Regions from separate parts of the Bradyrhizobium sp. USDA 4506 genome, predicted to be linked through region 2. Evidence: predicted binding sites of a transcription regulator. Region 2 holds the regulator's gene; the other holds the start of a gene.

Region 1 (7,313 bases), 5.6 Mb from region 2:
CCGCCGCGGCGTCGCGCGCGGTCTCCTCGTTGACAGGGAATTCGGCGATCACAGCGCCCAGCGCGCGAAACTCCTGGCGCATCGCCGGGCTGTTGTCGTCATGCGAGAGCATGCGGATATCGGCCCCGCGCGCGGCGGCAGCCAGTCGCGCGATCGAGGCGGGCACCTCGGGGCGGCGCGCCACGACCCGGTCGAGCATGTCGTTGACGGCCTCGACGGAGAGCCCGGTGCGCTCGGCCAGCTGGTTGCGCTTCTTCGGCTTGACGTTGCTGTGGTCGTTGAAGGCGAACAGGTCGATGCGGCCTTCACTGAGCCATTGAATGATCTCGGCCTCGGCCTCGAGATTGTGGGTCTCGTGGCGCAGATGGAAGCGGGTGTCGGCGGCGAGCTGCGGCCGCAGCGCCTCGATCGCATCGAGCAGCTTGCGCGCATTCTCCGCGCTGCGCAGGCCGGGCTCCCACGACCAGGTCGTGCCGTGAAACACGGTGGTGATGCCGTTGGCGATCGCCTGCCGGTCGCTGTCAACAAGCGCCACGTCGGTCGGGAAGTCGACGCCGGGGCGCGGCATTATCTGCCGCTCGAACGCATCGCCATGCAGGTCGATGATGCCGGGCAGCACCAGGAGGCCGCTGGCATCGATGTGAAGCGCGGCGCGACCCTGCTCGGCGTCGAGCGCGCCGATGTCGCGACCAGCGGTCCGCAGCGAGGTCTCGACCAAGGCGCCGTCAACCAGCGTGCGCCCGCCCTCGATGAAAATGTCCGTCACGATGCGGCGCTCCGTTGTTTGGCTTGCGATTGGGATACGGCCTCGGCCTCATGCTTGTCGAGGAATTCCTCGACCGCGAGCTTGCGAAAGTCGGGCAGGACGCGGCGGAGCGTCTCGTGATCCCAGTCCCACCATGCGAGCGCGGCGAGGCGGTCGGCGATCGTCTCGGAGAAGCGCCGCTTCACCGGCCGCGCCGGATTACCGGCCACGATGGTGTAGGCGGGAACGTCCTTGGTCACGATCGCGCCGGCGGCGACGACGGCGCCGGTTCCGATGTTCCGTCCTGGTAACAGGATCGCACCATGACCGATCCAGACGTCATGGCCGATATGCACGTGATGCGCACGTCGCCAGTTGAAGAAGTCGGTGTCGTCGCTCTCTCCAGGGAAATACGCGCTGGCGCGGTAGGTGAAGTGCGCTTGAGTCGCGCGATGCATCGGGTGGTTGCCGGGGTTGATGCGGGTCATCGCCGCGATCGAGCAAAACTTGCCGATCGAGGTGTAGGTGATCTGGCTGTCGTTCACGACGTAGGAATAGTCATCCATGCTGACTTCAAGCAGGATCGTGCGCGCGCCGACCTCGGTATATTTGCCGAGCCTGCTCTCACGGACCGACGCGGTCGGGTCGACGGTCGGCACAACCGAGAGTGTTTTTCCGGCCATCAGGGCCTCCGCAAATCTTCAAGAATCTTGGGCTTCCGGGGGATGCGCGCTCGTCATCGGGATGCTTGATGACAACATCATGACGTTGCGATGACGGCAAGGGAGCGACAAGGGAGGGGTGTGGACGATCGCCGCACCGCAGCGCTGTCGTCACATAACTGTAAAACGCCGGGGATAGCGATGGCCCAACGAGGCGCGGTTGGAGCATTACATGCTGGTGGTGGAAGGTTTGACGTGCCGTTTCGGCATGAAAGCCGCAGTCGACAACGCGTCCTTTTCGATCGCGCCGGGCAGCTTTGTCGGCGTGATCGGCCGCTCCGGCGCTGGCAAGTCGACGCTGCTGCGGATGATCAACCGTCTCGCCGATCCGACCTCCGGCCGTATCCTGTTCGAAGGCACCGACGTCACCGCGTTGCGCGGCAAGGAACTGCGGCGGTGGCGCGCGCGCTCGGCGATGATCTTCCAGCAGTTCAATCTGGTCGGCCGCCTTGATGTGCTGACCAATGTGCTGATGGGCCGGCTGGCCCAGATCCCGTCATGGCGCTCGCTGGCGCAGGTCTGGCCGGAGCAGGACAGGGCGCTCGCGCTGTCGGCGCTCGAGCAATTCGACATCGCCCAGCTGGCGGCACAGCGCGCCGACCAGCTCTCCGGCGGCCAGCAGCAACGCGTCGCGATCGCCCGCGCGCTGGTGCAGGAGCCCGACATCATTCTCGCCGACGAGCCGATCGCCTCGCTCGATCCGCGCAACACCAAGATCGTGATGGACGCGCTGCTGCGCATCAACAAGCATTTCGGCATCACGGTGCTTTGCAATCTGCACTCGCTCGACCTGGCGCGGACCTATTGCGACCGCCTGGTCGGCATGGCCGCAGGTCGCGTGGTGTTCGATGGCGCCCCCGCGGCGCTCACCGACCATATCGCCCGCGAGCTCTATGACCTCGAGGCCAATGACGTCATCGGCGCAGCACCGCTGCCCGCGCCCGACGGTGCAACTGCGCCGGCACTCGGCACCGCAGCCGCGGCCTGAGCGTCGCGCATTTTTCAATCTGGGAGGCCGGGCATTTTGCCCGGCCAACAGGTGCAACTACAACAAAAGAGGGGTAGTCATGTTCACTCGTCGCATCATTCTGGCTGGCGCCGCCGCGCTGGCATTTGCCGGTTCGGCCTCCGCGCAGGACTGGAAGGCAAAGTATCCGGAGCTCACCTTCGCGGTGGTGCCGGCCGAGAACGCCTCCGGCGTCACCGAGCGCTGGACGCCGTTCGTGGCGTATCTGTCGAAGGAACTCGGCGTGAAGGTCACACTGCGCATCGCCAACGACTACGCCGCCGTCATCGAAGGCCAGCGCGCCGGCAACATCCAGATCGCCAGCTACGGCTCGGCCTCGTTCTCTCGCGCGCGCTTGACCGGCGTCAAGACCGACGCGTTCGCCAACGATATGAACGCCGACGGTTCGACCGGCTATTACTCGGTGTTCTTCGTCAAGGCGTCGAGCCCGTACAAGACCGTCGAGGACCTGAAGGGCAAGAATCTCGGCCTGGTCGATCCGAACTCGACGTCCGGCAACAACGTGCCGCGCTTCGAACTCAACAAGATGGGCATCGCGAACGCCGAAGGCTATTTCGGCAAGGTCGTGTTCACCGGCAGCCACGAGAACGCCGTCCTGGCGCTGTCGCAGGGAACCGTTGATGTGGCCGCCAACCAGTGGACCAACGAGGACGATTCCACGCTCGCCCAGATGCTGACCAAGGGCATGCTGAAGAATGCCGACGGCTCGGCGATGAAGAAGGATGATTTCCGCATCATCCACAAGTCGGCGCTGATCATCAACGGCCCCTATGCGTACAACACCGATCTTCCGGAGGACCTGAAGGCTGCGATCGCAAAGGCCTTCTTCGACGCTCCGACCAAGGACAAGGCCGCCTTCGACCGTCTGTCCGACGGTCAGAAGAAGGGCTTCCATCCCGCCACCACCAAGGATTGGGACGGCACCATCGAGCTGATCAAGTTCGTCGACGGTTTGCGCAAGAAGGCGAGCTGATCGCACGCCTGACGTCACGAGGGCCGGGCGTATAGCCCGGCCCTTTCTCTCCACTCAACTCCGAACCGGACTGGCACGCGTCGATGGCGACCGCCGTATCCATTCTTCCAGCGCAGCAACTGGCGACGCTGGAGGACGCCTACCGCAAGTCCGTCGCACGCAAGCGGTTGAAGGCCGCGCTGGCAACGGCGGCATTCTGTGCGGTGCTGGTGATCGCGGCGTTCGGCGCGGAAGTGAACCTGCGCACGCTGTTCACCTATTTCGGCAATTTCGTCAGCTATTTCGATCGCATCCTGACGCTGGATTCCGGCGCGCGGGTCTGGACCGATCCCGCCGAATGGTTCTGGGGTTGGCATAAGTGGCTGAAGATGCTCGGCGAGACGATCCTGATCAGCTATGTCGGCACGCTGACGGGTGCGGTGCTCGCCTTCGCGCTCAATTTCTTCGCGGCCCAGAATACGTCGCCGGGCCCATGGGTACGTTTCACGATCCGCCGCCTGCTGGAATTCGCGCGCACCGTCCCCGGCATCGTGTTCGCGCTGATCTTCGTGATCGCGTTCGGCCTCGGGCCGATGGCCGGCGTGCTGGCGATCGCGATCCACACCACCGGGGCGCTCGGCAAGCTGTTCGCCGAGATCGTCGAGAATGCCGACATGAAGCCGGTCGAGGGCATCCGCTCCACCGGCGCGAGCTGGCTGTCCTGCATGCGCTTTGCCGTGCTGCCGCAGGTCTCGGCCGGCTATGCCAGCTATGCGCTGCTGCGCTTCGAGATCAACGTCCGCGAGGCGTCGGTGATGGGCTTCGTCGGCGCCGGCGGCATCGGCCAGGAGCTGGTGGTCGCGATCCGCAAGTTCTACTATTCCGACGTCAGCGCCATCCTCATCACCATCATCGTCACCGTCTTCATCATCGACATCTCGACCGGCTGGCTGCGCGGCCGGCTGTTCGGCAAGGAGACCCGTCGATGAGCCAGATGCCGAGGCCGGACACCGCGGAACTGCGCGCGAAGTACCCCGACGTCTTCGAACGTCCCACATCGGCACGGCTGGCGATGCCGGCCATGATCGTGGCGGCGCTCGCGATCTTCGTGTTCGGACTGGTTGATCTCGATTTCTCGCCGTCCAGGCTGATCGCGGGCCTCGGCCAGCTCGGCTGGATCACCATGCTGATGCTCCCGCCGAATCCGGGCTCGTCGTTCCCGCTCTACATGCAGGCGCTCGGCGAGACGCTGTCGATCGCGGTGCTCGGCACCACGCTTGCCGCGGTTTTGGCACTCCCGGTCAGCCTGCTGGCGGCGCGCAACATCATCCCCTCGAACCTGATCCGCTTTCCGGTGTGCCGCTTCCTGGACTCGATCCGCGGCGTCGATACGCTGATCTGGGCGCTGGTCTGGATCAACGTCGTCGGCCTCGGTCCGTTCGCCGGCGTGCTGGCGATCATGGTGTCGGACTTCGGTGCGTTCGGAAAGTTGTTCTCGGAGGCGATCGAGGCCGCGGATCGCAAGCAGGTCGAGGGTATCCGCGCGTCCGGCGGCAATGCGCTGCACGAGATTCGCTTCGGCCTGCTGCCGCAGGTGCTGCCCGTGATCGCCGGGCAGGTGCTCTACTTCATCGAGTCGAACACGCGTTCGGCGACCATCATCGGCATCGTCGGCGCGGGCGGCATCGGCTTGCAGCTTGCCGAACAGATCCGCGTGCTGGAATGGCAGAAAGTATCGTTCCTGATCCTGATGATCCTGATCGCGGTTGCCGCGATCGACTTCATCTCGAGCAAGCTGCGCTTTGCGATCATCGGGCAAAGGGCGGTGGTGTAGCTTCTCTTTCGCCTCTCCCCGCGCGCGGGGAGAGGCCGGAGTTTTCGCGTAGCGCAAATTCCGGGTGAGGGGACTCTCGGCGTACTCACAGCTTCCAGGATTCGCGGAGACAGCCCCTCACCCCGACCCTCTCCCCGCAAGAGCGGGGCGAGGGAGCAGAGAAAGATCAACCGTTCTCGACCAGAAACTCCACGCGCTCGGCGGCGAAGCGCGAGCGCTTGGTCACCAGCGGCTGGTCCAGCATGTCGACGTCGGTGGCGTCGACCACCAGCACCGGCCGTCCCAGCGGCAGGTCGAGCCGCGCGGCGTCGGTCGCATCGACGATCGCCGCGGTGATCCGGGTCGAGGCGCGGTGGTAGTCCTTGACGCCGTAATGCCCGAGCAGCTTCGTCATCGAGCGGACGTTGGCGAACACGCTGCCGGCATCGGGAAACCGCTCGGCCGACAGCCAGGTGGTGGAGACGCAGATCGGCGTCCGGTCGGCGAGCCGCACCGCTTCGATCCGGATCAGCGGCGCACCGATCTTCAGGCCGAGCTCGCGCGCAATCTCGCGATTGGCGGTGTCGCTGCTCGCATCGATCAGCTGGCCGCGCGGCTCGTGACCGCCGGCGCCGACGATCTCGGAAAATCGCGTGCGTGAGCGCAAGGGATAGGCGAGGCGCTGGGCTTCGACATAGGTGCCGCTACCGCGTTCCGCGCGCACCAGGCCGCGCTCCGCCAATGCGGCGAGCGCCCGCCGCACGGTGTGCCGGTTGACCCGGTACGTCTCGGCGATCTCCATCTCGCCGGGCAGCTTTTCGCCGGCGGCGAAGCGGCCGTCAGCGATGCCGCGCTCGATGCCGTCGGCGACCTGCCGCCACAAGGCGACGCCGGAACTTTCCTGCATGCTCATGGCGCGGTGATACCAGAAATCTTTGGTTTGTCACGAAACAGTCATGGCGCTCCGCTATCAAGTTGTCTAGTATCATAGACAACTTGATGCAAGCAAGGTTGCCCAAAGGTTTGCCCATGAGTTCGACCGGACCAAACAGCAAACAGGCCCAGCGCAAGGCCGCGATGACGGTGCTGGCGCACGCCGCCGCTGCTGATATCGCCGGCAGGCTGGCGGCGATCGCGGTGCCCGCGCATGAGAACCTGCGTGAGCCGGAAAACGGCCTTGTGATGCTGCGTGGGCGGATCGGCGGCGACGGTGCGCCGTTCAATCTCGGCGAGGCGACGGTGTCGCGCGCGGCGGTGCGGCTTGCGACCGGCGAGGTCGGCTTCGGCTACACGCTCGGCCGCGACGCGCGGAAGGCGCAGATGATCGCGCTGTGCGATGCCATGGTGCAGTCGGCGGAACTGTCCGGCGAGGTGGAGGTCAAGGTGATCGCGCCGCTGCGCGTCGCCATGAACGCCGAACGCGGCCGCAAGGCGGCGGAAACCGCGGCGACGCGGGTCGATTTCTACACGATGGTGCGCGGTGAGGGATGATGCAATGACGACGATTGCCGAAATGCCCGCGGGCTTTGCCGACAAGGTGCTGTCGGCGCAATCGACTTTCCGTTCCGTGATGGATGCGATGGCGCGCCCGGGCAGCGTGCAGCGCGTCGCCGCGAGCGTGGGAACGCCCGCCGGCATGATGCGCGGCTCGGCCGCGATCGCGCTGACGCTGTTCGATCACGACACGCCGATCTGGCTTGACGCTGCGATGTCGGCGACGCCGGACGTCGCCCGCTGGCTGAAGTTTCACGCCAGCGCGCCGGTGGTGGCCGATTCCTCGATCGCGAGCTTCGCTTTGATCGGCGATGCCGCGAGCCTGCCGGCGCTCGATCGCTTCGCATTCGGCAGCAGCGAATATCCTGACCGGTCGACCACGCTGATCCTGCAGGTCGACAGCCTGTCGCAGGGGCCGGCCTTCGAGCTGAAAGGGCCCGGCATCGACGGCAGCGCCGTGCTGCAGGCGATGATCAAGCCGCGCGACCTGTTCCAGCGGCTTGCGATCAACGAAGCCCTGTTCCCGCGCGGCATCGATGTCGTGCTGGTCCATGACGATG
Region 2 (7,313 bases):
CTGTTTGAGCATGATCCGGTCGAAAACGGACCATGCGCCAGGACCATCGGATTGAGCCGCATGTACCGCGCCGTTACCCGCCAGATCGAAGTCACCGTCGAGCCGAACTTCATGCCGGAGCGCTCGTCGGTCGACCGGCGCGAATATTTCTGGTCGTACAAGATCGTGATCGTCAATTCGGGCCCGGAAACGGTGCAGCTGCGGACGCGGCACTGGATCATCACCGACGCCACCGGCCGCCGCCAGGAGGTGCGCGGCGAGGGCGTGGTCGGCGAGCAGCCGGTGCTCGCGCCCGGCGAACGCTTCGAATACACGAGCGGCGTGCCGCTGCCGACCGCCTCCGGATTCATGACCGGCAGCTATCAGATGGTCACCGAAGCCGGCGAGCGCTTCGACATCGACGTGCCGACATTCTCGCTGGACAGCCCGAGCCCGGGCGGGAAAAGGGTGCTGAACTGACGCGCAGCAATGCACGTCATCGCCGGGCTTGACCCGGCGATCCATCGCTTCAAAAACGCTTTTGCCATGATGGATGGCCGGGTCGAGCCCAGCCATGACGAAGGTCACCTGTTACTCCACGCCGGCTTCCTGCGGCGTGAATTCATACACCGACGAGCAGAACTCGCAGGTCACGACGACCTTGCCGTCCTTGACCATCTCGGCGCGGTCGTTCGGCGCAAAGCTCTTCAGCATCGACGACACCGCGTCGCGCGAGCAGGAGCATTGCGCGCGCAGCGTTTGCGGGTTGAAGACGCGCACGCCGCGTTCGTGGAACAGGCGATAGAGCAGCCGCTCGCCGGACAGATCGGGATCGATCAGCTCGACGTCCTCGACGGTCGAGATCAGCGACTGGCCCTCGACCCAGGCGTCATCGTCCGGCACGCTATGCGTGGCCGTGCCTTCCGGCGCATCGCCGGGATGCAGATCGGCCTGCTTGGCGCGCTCGGGCGCCTTGGGCAGGAATTGCAGCAGGATGCCGCCGGCGCGCCAGCGCAGCTTGCCGCCTTCGCCGCCGCGCATCTCCTCGCCGACCGCAAGCCGCACCCGCGTCGGGATCTGCTCCGAGCGCAGGAAATATTCGTGGGCCGCCTCTTCCAGGCCGCCGCCGTCGAGCGCGACCAGTCCCTGGTAGCGGCTGGTGTTAGAGCCCTGATCGATGGTCATCGCAAGGTGGCCCTTGCCGAGCAGCTCGCCCGAACTCTGGCCATTCTTGAGGCGCGATGCGTCGTAGCGCGCATAGGCGCGCAGCCGGTCGGGCGCCTGGAAATCGACGATCAGGAGCGAGACCGGACCTTCGGTCCGGGTCTGCAGGATGAAGCGGCCCTCGAACTTGACCGACGAGCCGAGCAGCGTGGTGAGCACGATCGCCTCGCCGAGCAGCTTGCCGACCGCGGGCGGATAATCGTGCTTGTGCAAGATCTCGTCGAGCGCGGGGCCGAGCCGGGTCAGCCGGCCGCGCAGGTCCAGCGCGCCGACCTCGAAGGCCAGCACGGCATCGTCGACCGGAACCGCTGATGGCGCGCGAACCGGCGCCTCGGGCGTGATTTTGATGTCGGGGGATTGTGAAACCATGGCGCTCTATCTGGGGTCTCGGACCATGAAATAAAGGGGTTCACTAACGCGGATATCTCCGTCGTCCCTGCCTTGTGCGCAATTGCGCACTGGAGCAGGGACCCATAACCACCGATGTGAGCTGCTGCATCAAGCTGGTGCCCCAGCCTTCGCAACAATTGACAGCGGTGGTTATGGGTCCCGGGTCGCGCTTCGCTTGCCCGGGACGACAACGCTTACTGATCTACGACTACGCGACCGCGTCGAAACACCAGGCCAGAATGCCCTTCTGCGCATGCAGGCGGTTTTCCGCCTCGTCGAACACCACGGATTGCGGCCCGTCGATCACCTCGTCGGTGACCTCCTCGCCGCGATGCGCGGGCAGGCAGTGCATGAACAGTGCGTCCGGCTTGGCGAGCGACATCAGCTTGGCATTGACCTGATAGGGCCGCAGCACGTTGTGGCGGTGCTCGCCCTCCTTGTCGCCCATCGACACCCAGGTGTCGGTGACGACGCAGTCGGCGCCGCGCACGGCGGCTTCCGGATCGGTGCCGAGCATGATCGGCGCGCCGGTCGCCTTGATCCAGTCGCGCATCGGCTTCTTCGGCGAGAGCTCCGGCGGGGTCGCGACATTGAGCTGGAACTTGAACCGCTCTGCGGCATGCGCCCAGGAGGCCAGCACGTTGTTGTCGTCGCCGGTCCAGGCCACGGTCTTGCCCTCGATCGAGCCGCGGTTTTCCTCATAGGTCATGAGGTCGGCCATCACCTGGCAGGGATGCGAACGCCGGGTCAGGCCGTTGATGACGGGAACGGTAGCGTGCGCCGCGAGCTCGAGCAGCGCGTCATGGTTGAGGATGCGGATCATGATCGCATCGACATAGCGCGACAGCACGCGCGCGGTGTCGGCGATGGTCTCGCCGCGGCCGAGCTGCATCTCGGCGCCGGTCAGCATGATGGATTCACCGCCGAGCTGGCGCATGCCGACGTCGAACGACACCCTTGTGCGGGTCGACGGGCGCTCGAAGATCATCGCCAGCGTCTTGCCTTCGAGCGGCTTCCTGCCCTTCTCATGCGCCTTCAGCTTCGCCTTCATGGCGGCTCCGGCGGACAGCATGTTGCGCAGCTCGCCGAGCGGCAGCTCGTTGATATCGAGGAAGTGACGGACCGGCTTGCTCATTATCCAGCCGCCTTCTTCGGCTGCGCCGCCGACAGCACAGAGCAGGCGCGCTCGAGCGCGGTGATCGACTGGTCGATCTCGGGCTCGGTCACGATCAGCGGCGCCAGGAACCGCACCACATTGTCGCCGGCGCCGACGGTGAGCAGCTTCTCGCTGCGCAGCGCGGCGATCAGGTCGCCCGACGGCACCACGGCCTTGACGCCGATCAACAGCCCCTCGCCGCGCACCTCCGACAGCACGCCGGGATAGCGGTCGACGACGGAAGCGAGCTTCTGCTTGAGCAGCAGCGACATCTTCTGCACATGCTCGAAGAAGCCGGGTTTCAGCATGACGTCGAGCACGGCATTGGCGGCGGCGACCGCGAGCGGATTGCCGCCGAAGGTCGAGCCGTGCGAGCCGGGCGCCATGCCGGCCGCAGCCTGCGCGGTCGCCAGCACCGCGCCGATCGGAAAACCGCCGCCGAGCGCCTTGGCCAGCGACATCACGTCCGGCGTGACGCCGGTGCGCTTGTAGGCGAACAGCTCGCCGGTGCGGCCCATGCCGGTCTGCACCTCGTCGAAGGCGAGCAGCAGGCCGTGCTCGTCACACAGCGCGCGCAGTGCCTTGAAGAACGCCTGCGGCGCCGAGCGCACGCCGCCCTCGCCCTGCACCGGCTCGATCAGGATGCCGGCGGTGTGCGGGCCGATCGCCTTCTTCACCGCCTCGATGTCGCCATGCGGCACCTGGTCGAAGCCGTCCATCGGCGGGCCGAAGCCTTCGAGATATTTCGCCGAGCCTGTCGCCGCCAGCGTGCCCAGCGTGCGGCCGTGGAAGGCGCCCTCGAAGGTGATGATGCGGTAGCGCTCGCCATGGCCCTTGGAGAAGTGATAGTGGCGGACCAGCTTGATCACGCCCTCCATCGCTTCGGCGCCGGAATTGCAGAAGAACACGAAGTCGGCAAAGCTCTGCTCGCACAGCCGTGCGGCAAGCACCTCGCCGTCCGGGCTCTTGAACAGGTTCGACATGTGCCAGAGCTTGGTCGCCTGTTCCTGCAGCGCCTTGACCAGATGCGGATGCGCGTGCCCGAGCGCGTTGACCGCGACGCCCGAGGTGAAATCGAGATAGCGGTCGCCGTTGGTTGCGATCAGCCAGGCGCCCTCGCCGCGCTCGAAGCCGAGATCGACCCTGGCGAAGACGGGGAGCAGATGCGACGTGGCAGCGTTGGTCATGGCGATCACTGACGGTTTTTAAGCCGACAATTGCCGCTGCGCCTTGACGCCAGCGCAGCAACGGCCAGCTTCGGAAAACAAAACGGCCGCCTTTGCGGGCGGCACGTGGCGGGCATTCTATGCTGCGGTCGGTAAGTGTCAATCGCCACGAAGTGGCCTTCCTGCAATGCGAAACGAGCGCAATCCGGAGCATTCCGGTGCGGTGGAAAAGCCTCATCGTGATGCTTAACTGTGTGGGAACATGTGGACGCACGGCCGCGGACTCTTGCGCCAGAGTCACGCCATATTGTAGCGTTTGGCCTGTCGGGTACGACATCTCGTGCGGCGGTACTGGACCCTCTAAGTAGCCTTTGTGTCTCGCGTAAACGTTCGGGCGCAACACCGTGCCCGGCGAGGGCTAAGGGATTCTGGCCGCAGGGATATTTGTCCAGATTGGCTCGCAGCGCCGCTCCAATGATTGGCCGGCGCTACGCGAAGGGAAGAATGCGATGACTGTATTGACCTGGTCCGACGATCGCGTCGAGCAGCTGAAGAAACTCTGGGAGTCCGGCCTGTCGGCCAGCCAGATCGCGGCGGAACTTGGCAATGTGACGCGAAACGCCGTGATCGGCAAAGTGCATCGGCTCGGCCTCTCCGGCCGCGCCAAGGCACCCTCCACGGCCGCGCCGCGGCAGCGCAAGGCTCGCCCGGCCCAGCACATGATGCGGGTGGCGCGTCCGGTCTCGCGCGGCAACACCGCGCTGGCGCACGCCTTCGAGGTCGAGATGGAGCCCGATCCGATCTCCTACGACAATGTGGTGCCGATGAGCCAGCGGCTCTCGCTGCTGGAGCTCAACGAGGCCACCTGTCATTGGCCGGTCGGCGATCCCTCGAGCCCGGAATTCTTCTTCTGCGGCGGCAAGGCGCTCGCCGGCCTGCCCTATTGCGCGCATCACTCGCGCGTCGCCTACCAGCCCGCCGCCGATCGCCGCCGGCCGTCGGCGAAACCGCAGATCAAGTGAGCACTCGGGAAAACGACGGAAGACCTCAAAAACAAATCCCCGCGAAAGCGGGGATTTTTTGTGTGATGCGTAGCCCATTACACCACCGGCGTCGTCCCGGCGAAAGCCGGGACCCATAACCACTAATGCGTGTTGTTAGAAAGCCGTCTGGCCGCGTGCCGATTGCACTGGCCGCGGCGTATGGGTCCCGGCTTTCGCCGGGACGACGCCGTGTTGCGGTTTATGAATGCCGCATGGCCGTTACGGCTGTGGCTCGGCCTTGGCAAAGCGGTCGTCGAGCGCGTAGCCGGCGCCGCGCACGGTGCGGATCGGATCCTGCTCGCGGCCCGGATTGAGCAGCTTGCGCAAGCGGCCGATATGCACGTCGACGGTGCGCTCATCGATGTAGATGTCGCGGCCCCAGACGCTGTCGAGCAGTTGCTCGCGGCTGAACACGCGGCCGGGATGCTCGAGGAAGAATTCGAGCAGGCGATACTCGGTCGGCCCGAGATCGATCGGACGGCCCGAGCGCGCCACGCGGCGCTTCTCGCGGTCGAGCTCGATGTCGCCATAGGTCAGCACGGTCGCAAGCCGCTCCGGGCTGGCGCGGCGCAACAGGCCCTTCACCCGCGCCAGCAGCTCCGGCACCGAGAACGGCTTGACGATGTAATCGTCCGCGCCGGTGGCAAGCCCGCGCACGCGCTCGCTTTCCTCGCCGCGCGCGGTCAGCATGATGATCGGAAGCTGCTTGGTCTCGGGCCGCGCCCGCAGGCGGCGGCACAGTTCGATGCCGGACAGGCCCGGCAGCATCCAGTCCAGCACCACGAGGTCGGGAACGCGCTCCTTCAGCCGTGTATCCGCATCGTCGCCGCGCCCCACCGTCTCGACATCGTAGCCTTCCGCATCGAGATTGTAGCGCAACAGCGTCGTCAGCGCTTCCTCGTCTTCGACTACCAGAATGCGTGCGCTCATCGGTCTAAGTTCTTTCTCTGTGGTGATCCGTTGCCCAGACGCAAACCGAAACGCTTACTTCCTTGAGCATAGTCCCCGCGGAAACGATTTGTCGCGAGGATCATCCAGTTTCGCTCTTGCCGGTTCCGTGCTTGCCGATCATGCCTCAGTTGCCCGGCACCGTGGTGGCAAAAGTGGTCATGTCCCCCTTCGGGCGCTTGTCGGTGATCTGCTGGCCCTCGATCATGTAGAACACGGTCTCGGCGATATTGGTGGCGTGATCGCCGATCCGCTCGATGTTCTTGGCGCAGAACATCAGATGGATGCAGAACGAGATGTTGCGCGGATCTTCCATCATGTAGGTGAGCAGTTCGCGGAACAGCGAGGTGCAGATCGCATCGACCTCCTCGTCGCCCTTCCAGACGTTCATCGCCGCCGGCAGGTCGTGCGCGGCATAGGCGTCGAGCACCGACTTGACCTGCGACAGCACGAGGTCGGTCATGTGCTCGAGGCCGCGGATCAGCTTCAGCGGCTGGAAATCGCTCTCCAGCGCCGCGACGCGCTTGCCCATGTTCTTGGCGAGGTCGCCGATCCGCTCGAGATCGGTAGCGACGCGCATCGCGCTGACGATCTCACGCAGGTCGATCGCCATCGGCTGGCGGCGCGCGATCGTCAGCACCGCGCGCTCTTCGATGTTGCGCTGCAGATTGTCGATCTCGATGTCGGCGGCGACCACGCGCTTGCCGAGCGCGACGTCGCGACGGATCAGCGCGTCGACCGACTCGGTAATCATTCGTTCGACCAGGCCGCCCATCTCGGCGACCAGGCGGGTCAACTCCTGCAGGTCGCTGTCGAATGCCTTGGCGGTATGTTCAGAAGCCATCGCTTGTCTCCCTCAACCATGATCCCGGGGATCATGGCTTCGTGTCCTGAATTTTAGCATGACCTGATCGGAAAACCGGTTTCCACTTTTCCGGATCATGCGCCGGTCAACCGAACCGGCCGGTGATGTAGTCCTGGGTGCGCCGATCGCTCGGTGAGGTGAAGATCTTGTTGGTGTCGTCGAACTCGATCAGCTCGCCGAGATACATGAAGGCGGTCTTGTCGGAGACGCGCGCCGCCTGCTGCATGTTGTGGGTGACGATCGCGATCGTGTAGTCCTCGGAGAGCTCCTGGATCAGTTCCTCGACCTTGGCGGTCGAGATCGGGTCGAGCGCCGAGCACGGCTCGTCGAACAGGATCACCTCGGGGCGCACCGCCACGGTGCGCGCGATGCACAGGCGCTGCTGCTGGCCGCCGGAGAGCGACAGGCCGGAGGCGTTCAGCTTGTCCTTGACCTCGTTCCACAGCGCGCCGCCGCGCAGCGCCTTCTCGACCCGGTCGTCCATCTCGGACTTCGAGATCTTCTCGTAGAGGCGGATGCCGAAGGCGATGTTCTCGTAGATC

What was found. Region 2 encodes PhoB, which activates phosphate uptake and scavenging genes when phosphate is short. Its sites were predicted from a motif close to TGTCATNNANCTGTCAT; they were not measured.
Region 1: phnC (phosphonate ABC transporter ATP-binding protein) is a predicted target of PhoB. The motif match lies at 1,497-1,513, and genes of this name have one in related genera.

Annotation. Positions count from the first base shown of each region.
Region 1 is NZ_JBSSBM010000002.1:587,201-594,513, forward strand. Features, by position in the region: gene ACVIHF_RS05150 (alpha-D-ribose 1-methylphosphonate 5-triphosphate diphosphatase) at 1-766, opposite strand, end outside; gene ACVIHF_RS05155 (chloramphenicol acetyltransferase) at 763-1,428, opposite strand; gene phnC (phosphonate ABC transporter ATP-binding protein) at 1,640-2,455, shown strand; gene phnD (phosphonate ABC transporter substrate-binding protein) at 2,535-3,467, shown strand; gene phnE (phosphonate ABC transporter, permease protein PhnE) at 3,551-4,435, shown strand; gene phnE (phosphonate ABC transporter, permease protein PhnE) at 4,432-5,280, shown strand; gene phnF (phosphonate metabolism transcriptional regulator PhnF) at 5,447-6,172, opposite strand; gene phnG (phosphonate C-P lyase system protein PhnG) at 6,289-6,750, shown strand; gene phnH (phosphonate C-P lyase system protein PhnH) at 6,755-7,313, shown strand, end outside.
Region 2 is NZ_JBSSBM010000002.1:6,186,276-6,193,588, forward strand. Features, by position in the region: gene apaG (Co2+/Mg2+ efflux protein ApaG) at 61-459, shown strand; gene ACVIHF_RS31385 (Hsp33 family molecular chaperone) at 571-1,572, opposite strand; gene argF (ornithine carbamoyltransferase) at 1,802-2,728, opposite strand; gene ACVIHF_RS31395 (acetylornithine transaminase) at 2,728-3,936, opposite strand; gene ACVIHF_RS31400 (GcrA family cell cycle regulator) at 4,425-4,937, shown strand; gene phoB (phosphate regulon transcriptional regulator PhoB) at 5,178-5,888, opposite strand; gene phoU (phosphate signaling complex protein PhoU) at 6,034-6,750, opposite strand; gene pstB (phosphate ABC transporter ATP-binding protein PstB) at 6,857-7,313, opposite strand, start outside.